DNA from 2 places in the Paenalcaligenes sp. DL 463 genome. Region 2 is predicted to be linked to the other one. Evidence: riboswitches for the same ligand, from Rfam matches in the RefSeq annotation. Region 2 holds a riboswitch; the other holds the start of a gene.

Region 1 (7,496 bases), on a different contig from region 2:
TGCGGAATCTATCCGCTGCGTCCCTCTGTCTGTCGTGATTACGAGGCCTATGACCACGATGGCATCCCCAATCCTGACTGCCAACGCCTGCGTCTAGCCAAAGGCTTGCCCCCATTACCCGAACGATTCGTTGACGCCCTAGCTGCTTAACACTTCTCGGACTACACTGCTGAGGTACCTAGCCCAACTCTGCTCTGGGCTACTTTGTTTTACCTTGCGTTTTATTGGAGCGAGCACATTGAAATACCGTAAATTGGCCTCTACTGATGTAGAGCTTAGTGTTATTGGTCTTGGCACCATGACATGGGGCGAACAAAATACCGAGGCCGAGGCCCACGAACAAATTGATTATGCCTTATCAAGAGGCATTAACCTTCTTGATACCGCTGAAATGTATCCGATTCCACCATGCGCAGAGACGTACGGCGTAACCGAGCAATACATCGGTTCTTGGATTCGTAAAACAAAAAAACGGCAGGATATCTTTCTGGCTTCGAAAGTGGTGGGGCCATCACGCGATGTGACCCGCCCAAGTTATATACGCGCAGGTAAAGCACAGTTAGATAAGGCGAATATGCGTCAGGCTTTGGAAGATAGCTTACGCCGCCTCAACACAGACTACCTAGATCTGTACCAACTTCATTGGCCCGATCGCAGCACTATCATGTTTGGGCAACTGACCTACCCATGGGTAGACGATGAGGTTTCTGTATCCATCCTCGAGACCTTAGAAGCGTTAAATTCCTTTGTACAAGAAGGTAAGATTCGCTACATCGGGGTGTCCAATGAAACGCCTTGGGGTGTCAGCCAATTTTTAAGGCTGGCCGAGCAACATCAGCTTCCTCGTATCGTCAGCATACAAAACCCTTACAACCTACTTAACCGTAGTTTTGAGCAAGGACTGTCCGAATTTAGCCATCGTGAAAATGTGGATTTACTCGCCTACTCCCCGCTTGCTATGGGGATGCTAACGGGAAAATACTTGCAAGGCGCTAAGCCCGCTAACGCGCGCTTAACCCTTTATGAGCGTTTCACACGCTACACCACGGTACTTTGCGAAGCCGCGACTGAAGCCTACGTTTCGTTAGCACATCAGCATGGATTAAGCCCAACCACTATGGCTTTAGCCTATATTAATCAACAACCTTTTGTGGCCAGCAATTTGATTGGTGCGACCAGCATCGCTCAGCTTAAAGAGAACATTGATAGCCTGGAAACGAGTTTGTCTGACGAGCTGATCACCGAAATCAACACCGTTTTCAGGCAATATCAAAACCCGGCAGCCTAAAATCATATGGGGTAAGCGCTACTTGCACTATTAGGTTAAAATTCCTACGATTACAGTGTCGCTATTGCTATTAAGAAAGAGACCCAGCGTTCATTATGGGCGCCGACGGAGCAACCACCCCGGAAACTCTCAGGCAAAAGGATCTTAATAGCAAGACAATCTGGAGAGAGGTATTTACTTACCCACCGAAGGGGACCACATCACGCTAACACCGGTGTGGATCAAGCTCTCAGGTAACCGAACAGATGGGGTGCAAATGTTAATTAACATTTGCTCCTTTTCTATTTGGATCTACCATGACTACTATTGCTGTTATCGGTTCGGGCATTACAGGTGTAACAACCGCCTATGCCTTGGTTAAAAATGGCTTCAACGTTGTTGTCCTCGACAGACAACGCTACCCCGCAATGGACACGTCTTTTGCCAATGGGGGTCAGCTCTCCGCGTGCAACGCCGAAGTGTGGAATAGCACGTCCACGGTCTTGAAAGGCCTTAAGTGGATGTTCAAAAAAGATGCCCCTCTTTTGCTAAACCCCAGTCCAAGCCTTCATAAATACACCTGGATGGGTGAGTTCTTACGTAACATTACTCGCTACGAAGAAAACACCATCGAAACCACAAAACTTGCCATCTCCGCCCGCGAGCACTTATTTAAGTGGGCGGAAGACGAAAATATCGACTTTAACCTTGAAAAACGTGGCATTTTGCACGTTTACCAAAGTAAAAAAGGCTTTGAGTCCGGTCTAAAGGTAAGTGAATTGCTGGCTCGTGGTGGGCTAGAGCGTCGTGCTGTCACACCTGAAGAAATTAAAACCATCGAGCCCACCTTAGTTGGCCAGTTTTATGGTGGTTTTTTCACGCCCTCTGACGCCACCGGCGATATTCATAAATTCACCCGTGGTCTAGCTGATGCCTGCAAACGCCATGGCGTCAACTTCATCATGGATGTAGAGGTCGAAGCTATCACCCCACTTACGCATGGGCACCAAATTCGCTACCAGTCTTTACTCGCTGACGCCCCCAAAACTTCCGAGCATCTGGATGTGGACGCTGTCGTTATTTGCGCTGGTGTGGGTAGTCGCAAGCTGGCCGCTATGGTTGGTGACCGTATCAACATCTACCCTGTTAAAGGCTATTCCATTACGGTTAATCTGCTTGATGAAGAAAGCCAGAACGCCGCTCCTTGGGTCAGTCTGCTAGACGAAGAGGCTAAAATTGTCACTAGCCGTTTGGGAGTAGACCGCTTTAGAGTTGCTGGCACGGCAGAATACAATGGCGAAAACAAAAACATCCGTGCTGATCGCATTGCCCCACTTATTAACTGGACACGCAGAAACTTTCATCAAGCTGCCACTGATAATGTGATCCCGTGGGCTGGATTGCGCCCAATGATGCCCGACATGATGCCACGCGTACAAGCTGGTAAGCGCAACGGCATTTATTACAATACTGGCCATGGGCATCTGGGGTGGACCTTATCCGCGGCCACAGCCCAGAGCATTGCCTACACCATACGCACGTCTTTACCCACTACCGTCGCGGCCTAACTGAACGAGTTCACAACGTCAACGATAGCCCGTCGAGCCCTAAAACGTCATCAGCCCATCTTTTTTCAATAAAAAGATGGGCTGATTGGTTTTTTACTGGGGCACTACGCCGTTATGACTCGACAAGTCCTAGACTGTTTAACCCCCCAATGTGCTCTGGCCACTGCTTTTGTCGTGCACTTTGCAATAAGATACGTGCCCAAGCGATCCACCCCTCCCAGGCAATACGCTTATCCCACGCTGTCCCCCATGCTTGTAAAGCCTGTAAACCAGCAAGCGCATGCGACTCCGCTTCAGCATAATCGCCCCGCGTTAAATGCAATTGGGCCATCAACAAGCGCGGCTCACCTACCCATGGATTATGATCAATCACCGACTCAAGCAAATGTACGGCAGTTTGGTCATCCGTTAAGGGATGCATACGTGTAATGACCTGCCAATACAAGCCTGAAGCAGCCGCTTCATCTTTGGCACTGAGGGTGTGCTTTGCCGAACCGAAAGCCGGAGGAATCGGTATACCCGTGTCCGTGTTGAGACGATCAAGCGCATTCAATAAACGAGACAGCATACCTAAAATAGCAGCTGGCGGTTTTAAAGGCCCGGGCCACAACGATGCGGCCCAATGCGGGCTCAACTCTCGGCGCTGTTGATAAGGGTAGGCCGCAAAAATATCGTCTTGCCAGCTATGCCATTGCTCACCGACGTCAGCGACCGTCACCACGATGAACGCCGCAACTTGACGCGGCGTTAACGTAAACGACACCCCTTTTGCGTCGGTTAGCACCATACCATCGGGGCCTATACTTTCGCCCTCTAACACCGCCTGAACAAATCGTGTTCGTGGCATGGCGCAGAAAAGGCTGACCCAAGACTCGGCTTCCTCACCCAACACATTTTTTAGGGTCTCACGCTCACGTTCTCGATCGAATAAGTTTAAGTTAACGTATTCATTTCCATAAACACTATGAAACAAACCCAGCAAACGCACTTCGCGCGGCTGATTCCAAAGCGTCAAACTACGATAAACCCCCAATAAATGGTGTTTAAACGTACCGGCCTTATGCCAATCTTCACTGGCGCTTCGCTTAAATAATAAGCTCAGCAACCGCGGAAGGTCGGCATCAATGGCCTCGTAATTCTCAGCCAGTAAATCGACTGTGTGATGATGTAGCTCGGAAGAAGACATAAAACAAGTACCGTTTCTAAAGAGACGCCTCGCGCTCAAACTGGCTAGCGCGGACGTCGTTCAATATGATTAGCCCAGCTTATTTCTTTTGGTTATATAACCATATGAAATAAAGACATATAACTACGAATTATTATAGGTAAAATCCATCAATCTACTTGATAATAAAAATCGCTATTGCCACCTTTATTAGCAGATCTAAACCTTAACGAGAACTTCATGCCTCAACTACCCTTTCAGCCAATTCGCCGATTTATCCAAGGTCTTAGCGCCTTTGCTATTGTATCCTTTTTAGCCGTTTCACCCACCCATGCTCAAGACTCTGCATTGCGTGTGGGCGTTACTGCTGGCCCCCATGCGCAAATTGGTGAGGTCGTTCAGCGCGTCGCGAAAGAACGCGGTCTGGAGGTTAACCTCACGGAATTCAACGACTTCATTCAACCGAACGCCGCTCTGGATGCGGGTGATATCGACATTAATATTTATCAGCACGTTCCCTTTCTTGAGTCGCAAAATAACATGCGCGGCTATAAGTTAGTGCCCGTGGGCGATGCTGTTGTTCAGCTGATGGGCGTTTACTCACAACGTCATAGCTCGTTGGACGAGATTCCTGAGGGTGGAAGCGTTGCGATTCCAAACGACCCTACAAATGGTGCCCGCGCACTACTCGTTCTTCAAGCAGCAGACCTCATCAAGCTGAAAGATGGAGTCACTGTCACTGCCTCTCCTTTTGATATTGTTGAGAACCCCAAAAAGCTACGTTTTATTGAAATCGAAGCCGCGCAACTGCCACACTCTTTATCCGATGTGGACGCAGCAGCGGTTAACTCTGCCTACGCAGTGCAGGCTGGGCTTTCCCCCACAAAAGACTCACTGACTTTAGAAAACAACGATGCTGAATTTGCTGTGGTGGTCATCGCCGCACGTGAAGACAACAAAGACGACCCTCGCATTGCCAAATTCGTTGAGGCTTATCGCTCTGACGAGGTTAAGCAATTCGTAGAGGAAACCTTCTCCGGCGCCTACACTACCACTTGGTAAACACTACGGCGGATTGAGAAGTCCCTTCTTACATATCGGCCTTTTTGCTCAACATGTTACGTCTTACTAAACCTAAAATTGGACTTGCGTTGGGCAGCGGCTCGGCGCGAGGCTGGTCACATATCGGCGTCATCCGTGTATTGGAAGACGCCGGTTTTGTACCCGATATTATTTGTGGGACGTCAATCGGCTCTTTGGTTGGCGCCGCCTACGCAGATGGGCAACTTGAATCGTTAGAAGCCTGGGTCCGAAGCTTAAGCTGGCAAAGTGTAATGGGGCTGCTCGACTTCTCTACAAATGGAGGGCTTCTTCACGGAGAAAAGCTCTTTGGCTTTTTGCGTACCCACCTCAGCGACAAAGACCTGAGCTTATTACCTAAAGCTTTCGGTGCTGTCGCTACCGAACTCATTACCGGTAGAGAGGTGTGGTTACGTGACGGCTCTGTGATTGATGCCGTTCGTGCTTCGGCCGCCCTGCCCGGCTTATTCAAACCGGTTGAATATGAAGGTCGCTTACTGGTTGATGGCGCATTGGTTAATCCAGTTCCCGTGTCTCTGTGTCGAGCTATGGGGGCCGATATCGTGATTGCTGTGGATTTAAACTCTGATCTCATCGGACGTCATTTTAACGTTAGCGACACCACTGCAGAACCCGACGAGACCAAAGCACCCAGCGCTTTTGCATCCGTGTTAGACAAGTTCCCCTTAAAGCTTGGCGGTCTGAAAAGTGGTCCTGCTACGTCTACCGTTATGCCATCAATCTTCGATGTGTTAAGTATCAGTCTAAACATCATGCAGGTCCGTATTACACGTAGCCGCCTCGCGGGCGAACCTGCTGACGTGTTAATCAGACCACGTCTGGCCAATTTTGCGCTAATGGACTACCACCGTGCTGCACAGGCGATTGAAGAAGGCGAACGAGCCGCTCAACATGCCTTAACAGAGTTACAGGATATTTTTTCGCAGCGTCAGTAAGCGAATGCTCTCTTATCAAACCATCGATCACGTGGGTGCAGCCTATCGCCCATTGATTTCAGCTATCTCAACACGGTAGGTCACTTCATGCTAGCCATGGTTATTTTCGCCTTCACCTTATTATTGGTGATTTGGCAGCCCAAAGGTCTTGGCATTGGATGGAGTGCCTTAGGCGGTGCACTGATTGCGTTAGCGCTCGGCGTGGTTCAATGGTCAGATGTGGGCGTGGTTTGGGACATAGTCTGGGATGCCACTTTCACCTTTGTGGCGCTCATTATTATTTCATTAATATTGGACACCATTGGTTTTTTCACATGGGCTGCGTTGCACGTTGCACGCTGGGGAAAGGGTAACGGACGTTTATTATTTCCGTTGATCGTCGTGCTAGGGGCGATGATTACAGCGGTGTTCGCTAACGACGGTGCGGCATTACTGCTCACGCCCATCGTAATAGCCATTTTATTACGGCTGAATTTTTCCTCATCCGCAGCTTTCGCCTTCATCATTGCAACCGGTTTTATCGCCGATACCACAAGCCTTCCACTGGTCATATCAAACCTAGTAAATATCGTCACAGCCAATTACTTCGGTATCAGTTTTGATCGCTATGCAGCCGTCATGGTACCCGTGAATCTGGTTTCATTGCTGACGACTTTACTCGTACTGTGGCTGGCCTTCGGTCGACAAATACCTAAGCATTACGCCATTGCCGCGCTAAATTGCCCACGAACGGCCATCAAAGACATCGTGGTGTTTCGAGCCGCCTTTCCGATTCTTTTTGCCTTGCTCATCGCCTATTTTGTCACGGCTCAGTGGGCTGTGCCGGTGTCGCTTGTTACTGGAACTGTCGCCCTGCTATTGGTGGCTATTGCTGGTCGATGGTGGCGAGGCGGTAAGGGTGCGGTTATCTCCGTGTCCACCGCACTGCGTCACGCCCCTTGGCAAATCGTACTGTTCTCCATCGGGATGTACTTAGTGGTTTACGGTTTAGGCAACGCGGGTCTGACCCACTATGGAGCCAAAACGCTTCAGTGGCTAGCACTACAAAGTGATGTTGTTGCCACAATTGGCACAGGTTTTCTTGCGGCCATTGTGGCATCTGTCATGAACAACCTGCCCTCCACACTAATCGGAGCGCTGGCTGTCGACGCAGCGCGCGTCCCAGCAGCTACGAAAGAACTCATGATTTACGCGAATGTCATCGGCAATGATCTAGGCCCGAAGTTCACCCCTATCGGAAGCCTCGCCACTTTGCTGTGGTTACATGTATTGGCGGGCAAAGGCCACAAAATCAGTTGGGGGCAATACATGAAAATCGGGCTGCTGATTACGCCCCCAGTTTTACTCGCTACCCTCGTCGCTTTAGCCTTGTGGTTACCCAGACTACCCACAGCATCGTAACAAGTCGACATTCAGGATAAGGCAGCGAGAAGCTGCCGCCTTAGCGGGCCTGATCAATG
Region 2 (7,496 bases):
GGCAATGAAGCTTTCACCACCTTCAAGTGAGAAACGCTTTTGACCTACATACTTAGTGTGTAAAAAACGTTCTAGGCCTTCGGCCTCGGTCAGTTGCTGCAAGATATTACGCTTCTCGTCAGCGGAAAACTCAAACGTACCGTGCACGGACTCCAAGCGCTGCTGAATCCAGCGTTTGGCCACAGGGTCTGAAATGTGCATGAACTCGGCACCCACACTTTGACAGTAGGTATCGCGAAGCGCTTTGAGTAGATCACGCAAGCTCATGGTTTCGCTTTTGGTGAAATACGTATTTGTCGCCGAGTAAACCTGATCGAGGTCGGCTTCGGTTAAGCCATAAAACGCGGGATCAAGCTCAGCATAATTTGGACGCTCGGTGCGCTTCAATGGATCTAAGGATGCTAGACGTGCACCCAACGAGCGATACGCTGCCACGAGCGATTGCACAGAAACTTGCTTGGATGCCAGCGTAAGGTCGACAGCGGGCACTCGCGTCACTAAGGTGTTGGCCTTAGCTCGCAGCGCAAAAGACTCGACGATCGGCGCATGGGCCTGATCTCGTGTGCTTTCACGTCCGTCGGTTGCAGGCAGGTGCTGCAGCTGGTCAAAATAACTGCGCCATTCGTCAGGCACAGCGGTGGGATTACTTAAATAGATCTCGTAGAGATCTTCAACATAGGCAGCATTACTGCCAAACAAATAGGAAGTAGATAGCAGTTCAGTTTGCGATGATGACATTATGCGCTTCACCTATCCGGATGTTTCATCCGTTATGAGATGCAGGAAAACCTTCCGCGACACGGCCACGCCGGTTAGCGGATAGCAGAGCAGAAGGCAACGATAGACGCCTTTTACAAGCCGTATACAATTTAGTATACCTCTCGATACTTAAATGCGCATACCCGAGCATTTAAATAACCAGTCTTATGTAAGACTGTTGGCAATACATCACAATCTGACTTGTTACACACGGGTTGTCAATAGCGTAAACACGAGGTTTACGTATCTACCCTTAGAAAAACAGTCGCTAAAATCACATTAACAACTTTTAAGCGTGCCTATCACGCATTGATCCCTTTGCTGCACTGCCGCATGCATTGTGTACGTCATTTACGCTATAACCAATAGATGCGCCAGTTTCGCCTAGAATTAACGCAATTTTTTAAGTAATGTAGTCAAACACAAGATATCAACAGGAGCACACCCACGATGGACGCCAAAGCCGATCTGGCAAAATTAGCGCTTGATTATCACGCTTACCCTACCCCAGGAAAAATCTCTGTCGTACCGACCAAAACCTTAGGTAACCAAGACGATCTTTCCTTAGCTTATTCACCTGGTGTGGCATCAGCGTGTATGGCTATCTTTGATGAGGGTGAGGAAGCCGCCGCCAAGTACACTTCACGAGCAAATCTCGTCGGCGTAATCACAAACGGTACCGCTGTATTAGGTTTAGGTAATATTGGCCCCCTGGCCTCCAAGCCCGTTATGGAAGGCAAAGGCTGCTTATTTAAAAAGTTTGCTGGTATCGATGTCTTTGACATTGAGCTTGCCGAGACCGACCCGAAGAAGCTTGTCGATATCATTGCCGCCATGGAGCCGACTCTTGGTGGAATCAACCTCGAAGACATTAAAGCCCCCGAGTGCTTTTATATCGAGCAAGAACTTCGTAAACGCATGAAGATACCCGTGTTTCACGACGATCAACACGGTACTGCCATTATTTCTGCCGCGGCGATCTTGAACGGCTTAAAAGTCGTCGGCAAAGACATCAGCAAGGTGCAATTAGTTTGTTCCGGCGCGGGTGCAGCAGCGATTGCATGTCTGAATTTGCTGGTTAACATGGGCATGCCACGCGAACACATTTATGTGTCAGACTCACGCGGTATTATCTGGAAAGGTCGTGAAGAAAACATGGAAGCCAACAAGGCTCTCTATGCACAAGAAACCGAATTCAGAACCCTGGCCGACGCTACCGCAAATGCCGACATTTTCTTGGGCTGCTCAGCACCTGGCGTACTGACACCGGAAATGCTTAAAACCATGGCCGACAAGCCGTTGATTTTAGCACTGGCGAATCCCGAGCCTGAAATCCGTCCAGAAGTGGCCAAAGCCACTCGCCCAGATTGCGTTATTGCGACGGGCCGCTCTGACTACCCCAACCAAGTTAATAACGTACTGTGCTTCCCCTTCATTTTCCGTGGCGCGCTTGATTGCGGCGCAACGATTATCAATGAAGAGATGAAACTGGCTTGCGTTAAGGCCATTGCCGAATTAGCACAAGCCGAACAGTACGATACCGGTAGCAGCAAAACAGACGAAGCCGGCTTAAGCTTTGGCCCTGACTACATTATTCCTCAGCCTTTTGATCCACGCTTAATTGTTAAAATTGCGCCTGCAGTTGCACAAGCTGCAATGGATTCTGGTGTGGCGGCTCGCCCCATTGAAGACATGGAAGCTTACCGTCAAAAGCTGATCGCCATGACGCACCACACTGGTCCGTTAATGCGTCCTTTGTACATGCAAGCCAAAGCCGATCCTAAACGCGTTATTTACGCTGATGGTGAAGACGAGCGCGTACTACGTGCGGTACAAACGGCTATCGACGAAAAGCTTGCTAAGCCAATTTTGATTGGTCGCCCTTCTGTCATCAATATGCGTATCGAACGTTACGCATTACGCATGAAGCCCGGCGTAGACGTTGAAATCGTAGACCCAGAAGATGACGATCGCTTTAACCAAACTTGGAGCGATTACTACAAACTTCGCGCTCGGTCAGGCATTACTCCCGACATTGCTAAAGCCATGATTCGCAAGCACAACACCTTAATTGGTGTCATGCTGCTTCAAGGCGGTGATGCCGATGCCATGATTTGTGGTGTAGCCAGTAACTTTGACAACCAACTCAAACACATTGAAGAGGTTGTAGGTTTACGTGAAGGCGCTGAAACTTTTGCTGCGATGAACGTGTTGATGCTACCAAGCCAAACACTATTCGTATGTGACACGCACATTAACGAAGATCCTAGCGCAGAAGAAATTGCCAACATGACCATTTTGGCTGCTGAAGAAGTCCGTAACTTTGGTGTAGAACCTCGTGTTGCTCTACTTTCGCACTCAAACTTTGGCAGTCGCTCTACGGCCTCATCGCGCAAAATGGCTAAAGCTCGTGAGCTTTTAGCTGAGCTTGCTCCCGAGCTAGAAGTTGATGGTGAAATGCACGCTGACTCGGCGCTATCCAATCAGATTCGATTCAAATCGTTTCCAGATACGACCTTACGCTCATCCGCCAACCTGTTGATTACCCCCAACTTGGATGCAGGTAACATTACCTACAACATGCTGAAAATGACAGGTAGTAACGGTGTGGCAATGGGTCCGATTCTGCTTGGTGCTGCACGCCCAGTGCATGTGTTAACCACAAGTGCTACGGTTCGTCGCATTGTGAATATGACTGCCCTAGCCGTCTTGGATGCGCAAGCCGAAGAAAAGAAGAACGCATCTAAGTAAAGTTAGATGTGAAGCCAGCTAATGCTAAATAGCACTAGCTGCTACAAACAAAAAGCCGAACTTCATTTCTATGAAGTTCGGCTTTTTAATGCGACCTAAACAAAGACTTAACTAGCGCTGTTGCTAACCATTTGCGCCTGCACTAAAGATGCTTTGGCAATGCGCTTTTTATAGAAAGGTAAAAAAGCCCACAGCGCAATAAACCAAAATGGTGTAGCAATCAAACCCGTTAACGTTCCTTCATCTTGACTAAATAAATACAGTGCAAAGGCAAAGAAAGCCAGACATGCATAGCACATAGGAATACCAAAGGGCATTTTGTACGTCGATGCCAAATACGCCTCAGGTCTGACATAGCGGTATTTCAGATAAGAAATCAAAATAGCCGACCATACAAAAATAAAGCAAATACTCGATACCGTGGTCACAATAACGAACATGCTCATTACATCACCCTCTGCATAGAGCAGAGGCAAGCTAACCAACAAAAGACCACATGAATACATCAAGCCATTAAGCGGTACACCACTACGTGAAAGCTTGCCAAAAGAAGAAGGCGCCAGTTTATTTTTTGATAAACCATAAAGCATACGCCCAGTCGAGAACATCCCACTATTGGCGGAAGACAGTGCAGAAGTTAGGACCACGAAGTTAATAATGGCTGCAGCAGAACCAACCCCTATCAACATAAACATATTAACGAAGGGGCTCGTGTTTGGTGAAACAATATCCCAAGGTGTCACGGTCATAATGACAGTTAATGCCAGCACATAAAAGATAATGACTCGTATTGGAATTTTATTAATGGCTTTGGGTAAAGTCTTGCTTGGATCTGCTGTTTCTGCTGATGCGGTACCTACCAACTCGATACCAACAAAAGCAAAAATAGCGATCTGAAAGGCTGCAAAAAACCCAGTCATACCATTAGGAAAGAAACCACCACGATCCCATAAGTAGGTCAAACTCGCCTTATAACCAGTAGGCCCCACAAAGCCTGTAGTCAGTAGGTATATACCTACAATAATTAGCGCCAAAATGGCAATAATTTTAATTAATGCAAACCAAAACTCTAGCTCGCCGAACATCTTTGCAGAGAGCAGATTGAAGGTCATCAGGAAAGCAATACACAGCAGCCCTGGTAGCCACAACGGTACGTCAGGCCACCAAAACTGGGTATAACCCGTAATGGCGATGATGTCGGCAACGCCGATCACTACCCAACAAAACCAATAGCTCCACCCTACAAAATAACCAGCAGTAGGCCCCAATAGATCAGCGGAAAAGTCTACAAAAGACTTGTATTCAAGGTTATGCAGCAGCAGTTCGCCCATTGCTCTCATAACGAAAAATAGAAAAAAACCAATAACAATATAGGTTAGAAGTACCGAGGGGCCTGCCAAGCTGATGGTTCTGCCCGATCCCATAAAAAGCCCCGTACCAATCGCCCCACCAATGGCGATTAACTGTAAATGCCTATTCTTAAGCGTACGCTGTAATTCAGCTGCATTTTCTTGTTTGCTCACGTCTCTACTCCTACACTCTCATCCTAAATTCATATTAGGAAGTGCATTTTATTAATCGTAATTTTCCCATTACTAACGAGCCTAATAATCTGCTCGTGCACGGACCTTCCCTAAACGCTTTTGTCAGGAATGACAAAAATCAGGTTTAGTAAAAAGTCAGTCGTTACGTAGTAGCTATAAAAGCCTTATGGGAATCCTGTCTATGCTTGGCGCAAAAACATAAACTGGTTTGATAAGAGTAGTAGAAACGTGTACTCGTTTGAATATTATCGTGGTAACAGCCATATATAGACCTCTGGTCATAAGGGGTAATAATGAACTACTGAAACACCAGTAGCACCCCATCTGTCCTGTTACCTGAGAGCTTGTCCATATTTCTATGGTCCCCTTCGGTGGGCGTATTCGGCCTCTCTCCAGATTTGTCTAAGTTCGGATCCTTTTGCCTGAGAGATTCCGGGGTGGTTGCTCCGTCGGCGCTTCATGGTGAGAAGTCTCTCTCCTGAACCATTAAGTGACCAACTCATTATAAATAGACGTCAGTTTACGACTACTATCATTAACCCTTGTTTTAGGCCGAACTTAATCGCCACTTATTAAACAAAAAAAACTGGCCTAAGCCAGTTTTTTTTAACGACTACCACCTAACAAATAAAACAGGTATTAGCCCATATTGCGTTCGGTGTAACCTGTGTATAACTGACGTGGACGACCGATTTTGTAACCTGGATCGGACATCATTTCATCCCACTGGGAGATCCAACCAACGGTACGTGCTAAGGCAAAGATCGCTGTAAAGAGCTCGGTTGGGATACCGATAGCGCGTTGAACAATACCTGAGTAGAAGTCAACGTTAGGATAAAGCTTACGCTCGACAAAATAGCTGTCTTCTAGCGCAATACGCTCAAGCTCCATTGCTAACTTAAACAAAGGATCGTTCTCTAAGCCCAATGCCGTCAACACTTCTTTGCACGTTTCTTGCATCAACTTAGCGCGAGGATCGTAGTTTTTGTAAACCCGATGACCAAAGCCCATGAGACGCACGCCAGAGTTCTTGTCTTTCACCTGCTCCATGAACTCGCCAACTTTTTCTACACCACCGTTGGCCTGCAACTGCTCAAGCATGTTCAAGCACGCTTCATTCGCTCCACCGTGCGCAGGACCCCATAAGCATGCCACACCTGATGCAATGGCTGCATAAGGGTTCGTGCCAGAAGAACCGCAAAGACGCACTGTAGAAGTCGAAGCGTTTTGTTCGTGGTCAGCATGTAGAATAAAGATACGGTCTAGAGCGCGCTCTACAACGTCATTCACTTTATAGTCTTCACATGGCGTACCAAACATCATGCGCAAGAAGTTACCTGTGTAACTGAGATCATTGCGCGGGTACATCAGTGGCTGGCCAACAGAATGCTTATAAGCCATGGCTACCAATGTTGGCATTTTGGCGATTAAACGAATCGCTGAAATACGACGATCTTCGGCTTTTGCCACATTTGTGGAGTCATGGTAGAAGGCAGACATGCCGCCCACTAAACCAGTAAGAATAGCCATTGGGTGGGCATCAGCACGGAAACCACGCAAGAAGTACTGCATCTGCTCTTGCACCATCGTGTGGTTCGTAATCAACTTCTCAAAATCAGCCTTTTGCTGCGCATCCGGTAACTCGCCATTCAGAATTAAATAGCTAACTTCCATGAAGTTGCAATTCTCGGCAAGCTGATCGATTGGGTATCCTCGATACAATAACTGACCTTTGTCTCCGTCGATGTAGGTAATTGACGACTCGCACGAGGCTGTCGCCATAAAACCAGGATCGTAGGTGAACATATCCGTTTGACTGTACAACTTACGGATATCAATCACATCAGGTCCAACTGTACCTTTGTATACCGGGAACTCGACCGAAGGGCTTCCATCGGAAAACGCGAGTGTGGCTTTCTTATCTGACAGTTCCATCACAAATCTTCCTAAAAAATTACAGCGCTCGCATAAGAGCAACCAGACGTCGAATGTCAGGCGTATCGTATTTGCCTTCTACCTCTTTAGAAGCCAGTAACACGTCGAGCAATTCGGTATCGTCCATTTCAAACAGGCAAGTTAAGGCGGAAACATCAACATCCGTTAAACCGGCCTCGTACTTATCCAAAAAACGGGTAATCATGAGATCGTTTTCGAGCATTCCTCGACGAGCTCTCCAACGCAAACGTGCACGTTCTAACTGAGTTAACGTTCTCATTTCATTGCCTACTTAAATGCTACGGCGAACCAACATTTCTTTGATTTTGCCAATAGCATGCGATGGGTTTAATCCTTTAGGACACACATCAGTACAATTCATGATGGTGTGACAACGGAATAAACGATAGGGATCTTCTAAGTTATCTAAACGCTCACCGGTTGCCTCATCGCGAGAGTCGGCAATAAAACGGTAAGCCTGCAATAAACCGGCGGGACCAACAAACT

The links. Region 2 has a riboswitch for glycine ahead of AC2UZI_RS10485 (amino acid permease). Riboswitches for the same ligand answer to the same signal wherever they lie in the genome.
Region 1: it holds a riboswitch for glycine, as region 2 does, so the genes downstream of both, AC2UZI_RS08725 (D-amino acid dehydrogenase) here and AC2UZI_RS10485 (amino acid permease) in region 2, are expected to answer to the same signal.

Annotation. Positions count from the first base shown of each region.
Region 1 is NZ_JBYBKX010000001.1:1,815,619-1,823,114, forward strand. It holds gene AC2UZI_RS08715 (YkgJ family cysteine cluster protein) at 1-150, shown strand, start outside; gene AC2UZI_RS08720 (NADP(H)-dependent aldo-keto reductase) at 239-1,288, shown strand; glycine riboswitch at 1,352-1,443, shown strand; glycine riboswitch at 1,445-1,537, shown strand; gene AC2UZI_RS08725 (D-amino acid dehydrogenase) at 1,585-2,835, shown strand; gene AC2UZI_RS08730 (tetratricopeptide repeat protein) at 2,948-4,021, opposite strand; gene AC2UZI_RS08735 (MetQ/NlpA family ABC transporter substrate-binding protein) at 4,241-5,062, shown strand; gene rssA (patatin-like phospholipase RssA) at 5,116-6,036, shown strand; gene AC2UZI_RS08745 (arsenic transporter) at 6,124-7,437, shown strand; gene grxB (glutaredoxin 2) at 7,478-7,496, opposite strand, start outside.
Region 2 is NZ_JBYBKX010000002.1:83,007-90,502, forward strand. It holds gene AC2UZI_RS10475 (2-oxoglutarate dehydrogenase E1 component) at 1-738, opposite strand, end outside; gene AC2UZI_RS10480 (NADP-dependent malic enzyme) at 1,210-3,510, shown strand; gene AC2UZI_RS10485 (amino acid permease) at 3,618-5,033, opposite strand; glycine riboswitch at 5,456-5,543, opposite strand; gene AC2UZI_RS10490 (citrate synthase) at 5,694-6,989, opposite strand; gene AC2UZI_RS10495 (FAD assembly factor SdhE) at 7,009-7,269, opposite strand; gene AC2UZI_RS10500 (succinate dehydrogenase iron-sulfur subunit) at 7,282-7,496, opposite strand, start outside.